DNA from 4 places in the Labilibaculum euxinicum genome. Region 3 is predicted to be linked to each of the others. Evidence: riboswitches for the same ligand, from Rfam matches in the RefSeq annotation. Region 3 holds a riboswitch; each other region holds the start of a gene.
What was found. Region 3 has a riboswitch for cobalamin ahead of ACY0M5_RS13110 (ribonucleoside triphosphate reductase). Riboswitches for the same ligand answer to the same signal wherever they lie in the genome.
Positions count from the first base shown of each region.

Region 1 (3,182 bases), 690 kb from region 3:
ATCCCGATAATCAGCAATGAAACACTATCGGATATTTTAAGAGAGGCCAAAGCAACCAGCATAAATACTAATGATGCACCTAAAACAGCAGCAACAACCAAAGCCCAACTACCCAGAAAAGCCGAAATTACACCAAAAGCAACCGGCATTAAAGCCGATGCCATTACCATTAAAGCAACTCCCAGACTTGCTCCGGAACTAATTCCCAAAACGTAAGGTCCTGCCAATGGATTTCTGAAAAGTGTCTGCATCATTAAGCCTGTAACCGATAATCCGGCTCCAACAAAAATGGCAGTTAAAGCTTTCGGCAATCGAAAATTTAAAATGATGTAGTTCCATGAGTTTTTCACATCAGCACCATATAGAATTGCAAACACCTTTTTAAAAGGAATATTTACACTTCCGAATATCAAATCCAACAGGAAAATACCACAAATGAGAAGGAATAGTATCCCAAATACGAGCGAAAACAATCTTCCTTTTTTATTCAACAGCATAGCTCTCCTATTTCAATTGTTGATAGTAATACAATTCATAATTTGGCAGCAATTCAGGATGTAAAATCTTAATCACATCTTTAAACACAACATCGGGTTGCATTACACCAGACTCAAACCAATCGTTGGCGCCGCTATCTTTCATTCGTTTTGTTGAACAAAAAACATGAGCTGTTTTATATGATCGAAATAAAGTGTAACGCTCATCCATGTTTTTCATATCCTCCAAAGTTCTGCATTGTCCGGGGCCAAACCAAATATCTGCTTCTCCCTGCTTATCGAAAACAATCTCAAAACTTAATGGCATACTGCCACTGATGCTATCAGAAAACCAACAATAATCTGCCTTTCCGTCGCGAAGGAATTGCGCTAAGTAGCTTTGTCCGCCTGGCATATACCAAATGCCTTTAAAATTATAGCCTGAAAGAATACTTGGTTTACTCTCCACATGTTCCACCAACATTTTCAAATCATTGTATCTCCTTTCTACAGCATTAAAATGTTTTTCGGCCTCGGCCTCCTCATTAAAAAAGGCTGCAATAAATTTTGCCCATTCAGCACGTGCCAAGGGTGAAGTTTCCATCCACTCTATATTATAAGCAACCGGTAAACCTGCGTTCATTAATTTAGTTTCCTTGTCGGTGATGTTCATAAAACCGGCAACCATTACCAATTCAGGATCCAACTCAACAATTTTCTCAAAATTCAGACTTTCCGAATGACCTACCGCTTGTATCGTTCCATTCTGAGCCTTTTTATCCAACTCCTCATCGTAAATACGATCGCGCAAAGAAACTGCAACAATTCGATCCTGAACGTTTAAGAACTTTAAAATTCCGATTTGAGTACTCGATAGCGCGGCAATACTTCTTACAGGAACCTCTACCAACAAACCATCAGCAGGAACCGGAATATCCGTTTTTTCCCCACGATTCTTCAAATAATATTTTTGGAAAATTTTGCCTTCGTTCCAAGGATCCCAAACAATCAATTCTTTTAAGCCACTGGCAAGAAGTTTAATTTGAAAGCCTTTGGCGTACTTTAATTGAGATTGATGATAAAAAGATGAATCGACAGCTGAATTATCAGCTTGTTTTTCTTTCTTTTTTGGATCGCCGGATTGACAGGAAATAGCACCCAATAACAGGATTAGGAGTAATGCCCAACAGCTTGATTTTAATAAATTCATTTTCTTCCACAATAATTGTGGGGATAGCAGACAAGAAAATACAATTACTACAATTATACCTTCGTTACTCAGTTCCCCGAAGTTACGAAACAGTTCAATTTATTAGGCAGGTCTTCTGGCTTTACCCAATTCTAACGCCTTCCCATGTAAAACTACATTCACATAGTGGCTGATTTGTCAGAACTTATCAATGAAAAATCATTGAGGGCTTACAGCTGCGGGGACAGCTCCGGTATTGCACCGGATTCCCATTTTAATTCTCAAAAGAGAGAAACCCAATTCCTGCAAATCTATGGAATATTTCGGAAAAAGAAGAGGTTTTAAAAAAGCAATCAGGAATAACTGTCATACAAAAACAAAAAGACTGAATCGTATTGAACGAAACAGTCTTTATTATAAGATGCAGAAATGTGAAAAATGCTATTTAAAGACATCTCATGCAATTTCACTAACGTAAGGCATTCATCTGAACATCCAATTTCTCTGAATATTCGTTGATATCCTTTGTAATGAATTCATGAATTACAATTTCAGGTTCAATCTCGTGAATAATCTCTTTTACCCGTTTACTGGTAAATGGCAAGTGCTGATCAATCTGCAGAACATGATTACGTGCTGTAGTATATTTCTCCGTATGATTTAAGTCTGACCATCCTGTTGGCAAACCATTCATAACCTGTTTCGTTTGATATTCTCCTGATAAACTCAAATTCAAATGCAGACTCTTAATTTTCGCCTGAATATCTTTTGACAATCGTGATATCCGATCCAAAACAAAATCAATGGCCTCATCCTCACATCTCAATGTAATATTCGTATTCATTAAATGTCCCGTATCCAAAAGTAGATTCCAATTTGAAAAATCCAGTCGTGATGCAAAATCATCGGCCTCAGCCGGAAATAAAAAATCCAGACCAGGCCACCACAAATTTTCGATTGCTAATGTAACAGGAGGTTCTCCATCACCAAATTCCTGAGCCGTTCTGTTCAGCATTTCTGCTAAACCCGTCATTACCTCAGTGCTTTTATAGTTAAAATCACGCGTAAAAGCATGTTCCAATTCTACATGTGCAGCGTGTATAACAGCATGAGATGGTTGAAAATGTGCTGCGTATTCCCACAGTTTCTTCTGAGAAGTAATCATTTCTGCAGCATTCGTACCTCCGCAGCAAAATTGCAAATGCTCGGCTAACATATTAGGAAAATAATATTTGGCAGCATCCTCTCCTTTTCGCCAAACATCCAACCAGGTTACCCAAAATGGCAAATGAACACTTTTAACTATTCCTTTTGGGATTTCTTCGGATGGAGAATCATAACCGATTAGTAATTCAACCCCATCTATTTTTTTGTCAATAATATATTCTTCCAGTCCTTTCCATCCGTTCTCAAAACGACTCACATCAGATGGATAAACAGAGAAGTCCATTAAATTTTTATAATTCATATATAATAATGTATTTTTCACCAACACAACCACAAAATTAAGGGGCTGT
Region 1 is NZ_OY782756.1:2,612,621-2,615,802, reverse strand. Features, by position in the region: gene ACY0M5_RS10520 (iron chelate uptake ABC transporter family permease subunit) at 1-497, opposite strand, end outside; gene ACY0M5_RS10515 (ABC transporter substrate-binding protein) at 505-1,686, opposite strand; cobalamin riboswitch at 1,775-1,980, opposite strand; gene ACY0M5_RS10510 (TIM barrel protein) at 2,135-3,133, opposite strand.
Region 1: it holds a riboswitch for cobalamin, as region 3 does, so the genes downstream of both, ACY0M5_RS10515 (ABC transporter substrate-binding protein) here and ACY0M5_RS13110 (ribonucleoside triphosphate reductase) in region 3, are expected to answer to the same signal.

Region 2 (3,182 bases), 120 kb from region 3:
GGAATATCTCTTTCCATATGTACTCCGGTAAAAAGAAATACTGGAACAGCAATAATCTCTGTCACACCTTTTTCAACCAATCGTTTTACTCCTGTTTCAAAATCCGGCTCCGAAAGCTCCAAAAATCCAAATTCAACCTCATAATGCGTAGTTTGAGATGCAAATCGCTCCGCAAACTCTTGAAATGCTTTCGCTCCCCTTTCTTTGCGGGTTCCATGCCCACATAATAAAATTCCTTTTCTGTTCATAGCTATCAAATTTCTGTTTTGGCCATTTGATTAATCAATGGTGATAATTGTTCTGAATAAGCAACTACCTCCCCAACAATAAAAATTGCCGGTGGCTTAAAGTCGTGCTGTTCCATCTTTGCCACAATATTTTCTAAAGTTCCTTTCATTACTTCCTGTTCCGGCAAAGTTCCCCAACGAATCATTGCAACCGGTGTTTCCGGTTTCCTGCCATTTGCCATCAGATTACGAACAATTCGTGGAGCCTGAGTCACCCCCATATAGAAAACCAGAGTATCAATTCCCGCCGCAATCTTATCCCACTGAATTTCTGTTTTGTGATTTTCGCACTGATGTCCTGTGAAAAAAGCTACTGAAGAAGCCACATTTCTTAATGTGACAGGAATACCTGCTGCTCCGGGAACCGCAACCCCAGCTGTAATTCCCGGAATCACCTCAAATTCAATGTCATGCTCCTGCAAACCAAGTATTTCTTCAGCTCCCCGTCCGAAAACGAATGGGTCACCACCTTTTAAACGAGCAATTTTTTTTCCCGATAAGCCAAACTCAATCAGCATTTTATTAATTTCCTCCTGAGGATAGGTGTGTTGTTTGTTCTTTTTACCAACGTAAACAATCTGACAATCAGGTTTGCAATATCCTAGCAATTCCTTGTTTACCAAATAATCGTATAAAACAACTTCTGCATTTTCAATGGCTCTGATTGCCTTCAGTGTAATTAATTCCGGATCACCTGGCCCAGCTCCAACAATGCTTACTTTACCTCTTTCGCGTATCATATTATATTGATTTTAAAGGATTCAAACCTATGTTTGCCTTTAATTATGAGCACATCAATTCTAACCTGTTGTGAAAAACAAGTTGAATTATCAAATTGTATTAATTGGGAATAGAAATTGACTCCAAAAATTAAAATTTTGCAAATGACGTTTTTCAGTCTTTACTTCTTTAATTAATATGATCATCAACCTGTTTGCTTTAGCAACAAACGAGATGAACAGAGAGTCATCTGTAACTGATCTGAATTTGAAAATTTGGTTCCGAAATAATGAACCAAGCATAATATGCCCCGCAGGCATAGATTTAGTAATTTTCTTCATAATCTTACTTTTAGTCCCGAAAGTGTCGATTAAACAAAATTGCTTTTTGGCAGGTTTTCTGACTTTCTCCCTCTTGTTGCGCCTTCCCATATCTTCCATAAGATACAGTGACATCATGCAACAGAGTTTGGGATAGAGATTACAGCTGCGGGTACAGTTCCGGACTCAAACCGGATTCCCTCTTTAATATCAGATCAAGGGATATGATATTGCCAAATCGCGAAACAAATGTATCAATATTAATTCAAGATACTAACAATCTATTTTATGAATGTAAAAACCAAAGCAAACCACCCACTACTAAACGCTGATTATCATGCAAATAACAAACACAGTAAGATCTTATTTCTGTCTAAAAACATAAAGAACAAGAAATTTTCAGATATAAAAAAACACCCCAAATGTTAGGTATAACATTTGGGGTGAAGTTTAGTCTTTTTTGTTTCTAATGGTATAGAAACCGCTTTATTTTATGCGTTGCCGTTTTTTGAAATGGATCAATTTGGGCGATCACTAACTGAACCTGCGAAAATTTATTTACACGTGAATTCACATAAACCTGTAATTCCTGCATTAACTCATCAACAGTGTCATCGACATAATTTCCCACCTCTTTTTTAAGATGTTGATATTGTTGTTCCAATTCCTCATAATTAAAATGAACCATTGCAACCAATTTTCCTTTCTGTTCAATAACTACAGACTCTATTACATGTTTAAAGTTATTGATTACCGATTCTATTTCTTCCGGATAAATGTTTTCTCCACTTGATCCAACAATCATATTTTTCAATCGACCTTCGATATATAAATAATTGTCTTTATCCATTTTTGCTAAGTCGCCGGTTTTAAACCAACCATCTTCGGTTAAAACCTCCTTGGTTTTTTCGGGCTCTTTATAGTAACCCATCATCACATTATCACCCTTTGCCCATACTTCTCCAATTTGAGTAACAGGGTCTGGATTATTGATTTTCAGCTCAACTCCGACTAAAGCAGGCCCTGTAGATTGAAATTTAGTAATTGCCGGACCACATCCTGCAATTAATGGTGCTGTTTCTGTTAATCCATAACCAATTGCATAGGGAAATTTTGCTTCACGCAAAAATAGTTCAACCTTAGAATTCAATTTAGCTCCGCCAATACCAAAAAAGGTTAATTTACCACCAAAGGTTTCCATTAATTTTTTTCCGGCAATTGCATTCAGCTTCTTGCGGAAAAACGGAATTTTATATAAATATTTGGTAACGGCTTTCCCATTAATCGACGGTAAAATTTTACTCCTGTAAATCTTCTCGATAATCAGTGGAACCGAAAACATGATGGTTGGCCGTACTTCTTTAAATGCTGACAATAATAATGAAGGCACGGGAGCTTTTCCTAAATAATAGATACAGGAACCGGCAATCATCGGAATCACATATCCCAAAGTATTTTCATAGGTGTGCGACAAAGGTAAAATTGAAAGAAAACGGTCCGTTTCATCTATAGGATGGATTGTTTTTGACAGAATAGCATTGGAGCAGATATTTTTATGAGACAACATAACACCCTTAGAGTTGCCTGTTGTTCCAGACGTATAAATAATTGCCGCCATATCATCCTCACAAACCTGATAATCCTGCTTTGGTTTTTCAGAAAGATCAAATTTCGGTGAAGATTCATTTGTATGAATTAAATTGAAATCTTCAATTGCAATAATCGATTGTAAGGTTTCAATTTTAAGGTTTTTAATTTTAGAACGCAAACCTGTCGAAACAAAAACAGCTTTTGCTTCAGAATGGCTTAAAATATTTTCAATCTCAAACTGACTAAAATCAGGTAACATTGGAAC
Region 2 is NZ_OY782756.1:3,423,694-3,426,875, forward strand. Features, by position in the region: gene ACY0M5_RS13655 (sirohydrochlorin chelatase) at 1-248, opposite strand, end outside; gene cobA (uroporphyrinogen-III C-methyltransferase) at 254-1,027, opposite strand; gene ACY0M5_RS13665 (hypothetical protein) at 1,118-1,348, opposite strand; cobalamin riboswitch at 1,380-1,580, opposite strand; gene ACY0M5_RS13670 (AMP-binding protein) at 1,794-3,182, opposite strand, start outside.
Region 2: it holds a riboswitch for cobalamin, as region 3 does, so the genes downstream of both, ACY0M5_RS13665 (hypothetical protein) here and ACY0M5_RS13110 (ribonucleoside triphosphate reductase) in region 3, are expected to answer to the same signal.

Region 3 (3,182 bases):
AAAAACAGGCAATAAAAAAAGAAAATGGGAAGGAACATGTCGCTAAAACCATTGCTCAGATAATGGAAACAGCAGAGCAGAATGTAGGGAAAGAGGTTTATTTTGAAGGAATGGTAAAACATGTATGTGCTCATTCGGGTCGTAGAGCGATATTACTGGATGAAACAGGTAAACTGTCGTTAAGAGTTGAAGCTACGGGAGATATCAAGGGTTTTAACCGGGAATTATCAGGTTCTACGATTGCGGTTAAAGGAACGCTTCAAGAGAACCGTTTATCTGAAAAGTTTATTAACGATTGGGAAGCAAAAGTAAAGGCTAAAGAAGATGCCGAAGAAGGGGGAGAACATTGTGCCTCAGAAATGACAAATATTAATCAAATGCGCGAATGGATGAAAAAGGCAAATAGAAATTTTTATTTAGTTTATTTTGTAAACGGAACTTCGTATGAAATTGTGGAATAGTAAAAAGTTGAATAAAAGCATAAGGTCTCTGCATAGAGATCTTGGCTATTTATTTATAGGATTAACCTTGATTTATGCTGTGTCGGGAGTCTTATTAATCTTGAAAAAAAATGAGAAAGATCCTTCGTATCAGGAAATAGTTTTGGAGAAAAAAGCTAAACCAAATTTAAGTCCAAAGGAATTTAAGTTATACTTTCAAAACCATTTTAAAGACTTGCCAAAGTTAACACAGGTAATTCCGGCAAATGGAATTTATAATATCTATATTAAAGGTGGGTTGGGAGAGTATTACCCTAGTAGCGGTAAGGTTTTACTAACAACATATAAAAAGGTGCCGGTGTATAAGTTTGTGAATGATATTCACTACAATTCAGGCAAAAGGTTTTCATCAATAGCCATTATTTACGCAATTGTATTAATATTTTTTGCCATTTCCGGAGCTGTTATGGTGAAAGGGAAAAATGGATTTAAGAAAAGAGGCATTTGGTTAATGATGATTGGTTTTATTATACCTGTACTTTTGTATTTTTTCACTTAGTTTGTACTTAGACAAATTCGTATTTGAAGTTTTTCTTTAAGGTAAATTCAAAAAGTAGGATACAAATTGGTTCGCTTTAAATCCCATTTTTAAGATGAATTCTCAAATACTTTCTTGCATAGTAGTAGATAAATTCAATTTACTAAGTTTTCTTTATTGAGGATATTCTTTCCTGAAAAAGAATTGAACCGTGTTTCTTCCTCTTTCATAGCTTATTGACCAATAACTGTTAATAACTCAGATTGATTATCATATTTTTTCTTCTTACTATTGTGTTGATTTATAGGTTCCGAAAGGAATAATAGGGAATCACGTTTAATTCGTGAGCTGTCCCCGCAGCTGTAAGTCCTCATATTTTTGGTTTCTGAAGCCACTGTTTTATCTCAACTAAAATGGGAAGGCAAACCAAAAGAGGACAAGCCAGAAGACCTGCCTGTAATGATTATTCGTAGCTTTCGGGAGAAAGGCAGAGAATGAGGATACACTATTCGATGTATCTTCCTATTCTATATTTTCCTCAGAAGCTATCATTTTTTTCAAAATCAAAAAACAATAAAATGAAAATGAATGGTAGTGTATCCGAATCTCAAATTCGGAAAAGAAATGGTCAGGTTGTTAAATTCAAGTCTGATAAAATTAAAAATGCAATCAATAAAGCATTTCAGGCAGTAGGTGAAGAGCGCGTTGAACTAATCGAATTTTGTGTCAGTCAGATCATGAAAGAGATTGATTTTTCGGGAATTCCCAATGTGGAAGAAATTCAGGATTTGGTAGAGAAAACACTATTCAGATATGACTTGTTTGAAGTTGCGAAGGCATTTATTTTATACCGGAAACAACATGAGTTGGCTCGCGACACCAAGGAATTATTTTCCAATTTAAACTTGGTTGACGATTATTTGAATCTTCAGGACTGGAGAATAAAAGAAAGCGCGAATTCGTCATATTCTCTGCAGGGATTGAATCAACATATTTCGACCATTGTAAGTTCACAATATTGGCTGAATAAGATTTACCCGCAGGAAATTGGAGATGCTCACAAGAAAGGAGCGTTTCACATTCACGACCTTGGATTCTTAAGTGTGTATTGTGTAGGGTGGGATCTGGAAGATCTTTTATTAACAGGTTTTAAAGGCGCATCGGGCAAATTGGTTAGCCGGCCGGCCAAACATTTTCGTACCATTCTCGGACAAGTGGTCAATTTCTTTTATACCATGCAGGGAGAAGCCGCCGGAGCCCAGGCATTTTCGAATTTCGATACCTTATTGGCTCCCTTCATAAGGTACGATCAATTGGATGAAAATCAGATTAAACAGGCTCTTCAGGAATTTCTTTATAATATGAATGTTCCTACCCGGGTAGGTTTCCAAACACCATTTACCAATGTGACCATGGATTTAAATGTTCCAAAATTTATGAGTGATCAGCCGGTAATTATTGGCGGCAAATTGATGAACGAAGTTTACGGGGATTTTCAGGTTGAGATGGATCTTTTTAATAAAATTTTTGCACAGGTGATTGAAGAAGGAGATGCCAATGGAAGTGTTTTTTCTTTCCCAATACCAACTTATAATATCACATCCGATTTTGAATGGGATAAACCAGCGTATGAAAACATTTGGAGAATTACTGCTAAATATGGAATTCCGTACTTTTCTAATTTTGTAAATTCTGATTTGTCGCCTGATGATGTGCGAAGTATGTGTTGCAGGCTGCGTTTGGATAAACGTGAACTGGCACGACGTGGAGGAGGTCTGTTTGGTGCAAATCCGTTAACCGGTTCGGTTGGAGTGGTAACTGTAAATTTACCTCGTTTGGGCTACGAAGCAAGTAACGAAGCTGAATTCTTTAAGCGGTTGGAGCATCTGATGAATTTGGCGAAAAATAGTCTGGAGATCAAACGAAAAATGATTGAAAATTTAACGGAAAAAGGATTGTTCCCTTATTCAAAATTTTATTTGCGTCATTTGAAAAACAGGAATGGCAAATTTTGGCAAAATCATTTTTCAACAATAGGTATTGTTGGAATGAATGAGTGTTGCCTGAATTTTATTGGAAGTGATTTGGTCTCGGAAGAAGGAAATGCTTTTGCACTTCGGATTTTTGATTTTATGAAGCAAAAACTGGTTAGTTTTCAAGAGGAAACTGGTAACATCTATAATTTGGAAGCGACTCCGGCCGAA
Region 3 is NZ_OY782756.1:3,301,185-3,304,366, reverse strand. Features, by position in the region: gene ACY0M5_RS13120 (hypothetical protein) at 1-461, shown strand, start outside; gene ACY0M5_RS13115 (PepSY-associated TM helix domain-containing protein) at 445-999, shown strand; cobalamin riboswitch at 1,267-1,450, shown strand; gene ACY0M5_RS13110 (ribonucleoside triphosphate reductase) at 1,557-3,182, shown strand, end outside.

Region 4 (3,182 bases), 680 kb from region 3:
ATGAATAAGATCACTCAGAATTTTAGTTATATGATGAGGACGATAAGCCATTGTTTGCTTATAATCATCACTGAATTTATCGTTGTTGTAAGCATCATTGTAAGCATATTTTAATGATGTATGAATTCTATCGCTCCCAACGTTTAAGATATGATTCAATTCCAATTCAACTCCTCTACTTATCATCTGTCCAGTATTTTGAGGACTCCAGAATGATCCAGTAGGTCGCCACGATATAGCATTCTTATTTTTAGAGTGATACAAACTTAAATCTGCATTAAATTCTCCATAATTAGTAGAGTAAGATAAAAAGGCCAGACCTAAGTCTGCGCTCCAGCCTTCTTCCGATTTTATATTTTCATTACCTCCAGGTTGCCAGTACCTTTCATTAAAGGTAGGTCGTCGATAATGGGTACCTGCTTTAACACGCAAATCAATAACATTGGATATTATATGTAATAATGAACTAAAGGAGTACATTTCAGGGGGATTAACTTCGGAACTCCATTCTCTACCAAACGTAAATATAAAAGTACCGAAATTGGGAGAATACTTTCCTGCAACAGTCAACCTTGATTCATTTTCTTCTTTCTCGTAATTATTGGTTTCCCCTTTCAACCAAGAATATTTGCCATTTACATCCAAACTAAATTTACTATTCAAATAATAACGCAAATTTGCGTCATTTAATACTCTTTCCGATGATATTTCGGAAGTATAACCGTCTGTGTATTTTAAATAATCATACAGGTAAGCTGTTTTGGCTTCAACTCTAAATTTCCCAACTAAAGTCTTCCAGCCTAAATACACTTTTAATGAAGAATCTCTTTGTTGTTGATGACTGAAGGGTTTTCCAATTCCCATTAAGCCAGCTATATTTTTCTTTTTTGCTTGATACCAAGCTCCTAAATCAATAAAATGATTATTTAGTTTTAAATGTAAATCGTGAATTGTACCATAAGCTCTATTTTCATTATTGGTAAGTTTCTCAGTCGGAGAGTCAAAATCATATTTGTCAGTATAAGTAAAATCATTCTTCCCATACTGAAAAAATGCCTGAGCTGTATATGAAATCCAACTATTAGAATACTTACTGTGTAGTTTTGTTTTATAATTTGAGAAGCTGCCTATTTCAGAACTCAATCCTATTTCCGACTTTTTCTTCCAATCGGGTTTATTTGACAATTCAATAGCACCACCCAATGTTCCAGAACCATATAAAGATCCTACGGCGCCGTATATCACCTGAACTTGATCAAAAGAACCTGCATTTATTAAAGATAAATCTGCCGAACCTGTTGTTAATGAATTAACAGGAATCCCATTCCAATTCACAGATGTATGTGTTCCTGATGCACCCCGCATCCCAGCCGTAGCAAGAGCCCCAAACGCACCATTTGAAGAAATATTTACCAAAGATGTTTTCTGAAGTAAGCTCGACAAATCCTTTCCATCGTACCTCTGGATAAGAATAGAATCAATTTGCACAGTTTTTTCGGTGGAAGAAAAATGTTGAAGTCTTGGCGCCACAATATCAATGGATTCAATCTGGATGGTATCCACACCTAAGGTTTGCGACCAAACACCGAAACTCAAAAAGCTTACAATTACTGTAAATAAAAATTTCAACTTCATCTTATAATTTGATAAAGAAGAAAACACAAGGACAGAACAAAAGAAATAGATGATTCAATCGTCTTCCAAACATCTTCTCCGAATGTTTTGAAAATTAAGTTTGCATTGGCAGGTCTTCTGACTTACTCAACTTTTTCGGCCTTCCCATCCCGAGGTATCGGAACAGTGGCATTGTGGTGAAAAAGCATTTTTCTGAGCTTACAGCTACGGGAACAGTTCCGGACTTTAACCGGATTCCCTTTTCATCTCTATCTGATTAATTCAGATATATGAGAACCAATTGCATTGCAAATGTATAAAAAAACAATAGATTAATAGATTGTATAATAATTTATATTGGGATGCAAAAAGCGAGATGACAATAATAAATTGCCTCTCGCTTTACAATCTCTATTTATGTTTTATCTATTTATTTCTATATAAATCTTTATAGCTAAAAATAAAGTCTAATACCGACTCTCCAATATTTTCAACTTCTTTACCCTTTTCTCCTTTCGAATCAAATACAATTAATTTACTTTTATCCATATTCATAAAATCGGCAGCTCCAGCAATATAAACATCTCCCGTTACTGGATGTTCTTTAACAGCTGTCGTAAAGAATATACCATGCATCATTGGAGCCACAAAAACTTCTTGTTCCTTTGATTCACTGTTAAAACGATGAATATTGCCAGTTGAAGTCTCTTGCCAGTAAAAATACTTCGTTTTAGCAGAAGCCAACACACCATTTCTATATAGTTTAACACTCTCGTCCAGGCTCACAGTTTCAACAACCTCTAAATTTTCATTTAGCATCCTGAATTTTGCCGGCTCATTTCTACCTTCAGTACCTACCCATATATTACCGTTATTATCTACTACAATACCTGATATTTTTTCATTGTAACTGGCGATTGTTTTAACCTCATCATTGTCAAAATTTACTGTTTTCAAGTCACTTCCCGAAGCAACAAGTAGTTTTTCCTTTAAAGCTAAAATTGATGATTTAACTCCCGGAATATCCGAAATACCTTCAATAGCATTACCAATAGATCCCTTATTTAATGGATGTAAAGTTCTTGCATCATTAGCAGTATTCACAACATATCCATTATTGCCTGCAACATCAATATAACCTGGAGAAGAAGCTTCAGAAGTAAGTATCTCATCGTTTATTTTCATTGTTTGAGCATTAACAACAGAAACATATGGAGCTACTTGTGAAACCAAATAAATTTGACCATCGCAGAATCTCCCACTTAACAGATTATTACCTAAAACTTTACCCGGATTAATTCCCTGAAAAACATTAGACTGAAAGCCTTCTTCATTTAAAAATCCAAGCGTACCATTATTTGATTCTGATGACATTCCAATAATAAAAACCCCTTCTGAATACTCCCCAAAAACCTGCATTATATACGTTAGAGACTCTTTTCCAGCTCCATTTTCCACAACTAATTTTAAGGTATCAACACCTGCGTTTTCTCCTTTATAAGTATAGCTGTTTTCTATTGAAACCAACTTTCCATTCTTAAACCATTCAATAGAACCATTCTCTGCAT
Region 4 is NZ_OY782756.1:2,621,367-2,624,548, reverse strand. Features, by position in the region: gene ACY0M5_RS10545 (TonB-dependent receptor plug domain-containing protein) at 1-1,635, opposite strand, end outside; cobalamin riboswitch at 1,726-1,931, opposite strand; gene ACY0M5_RS10540 (DUF5074 domain-containing protein) at 2,041-3,182, opposite strand, start outside.
Region 4: it holds a riboswitch for cobalamin, as region 3 does, so the genes downstream of both, ACY0M5_RS10545 (TonB-dependent receptor plug domain-containing protein) here and ACY0M5_RS13110 (ribonucleoside triphosphate reductase) in region 3, are expected to answer to the same signal.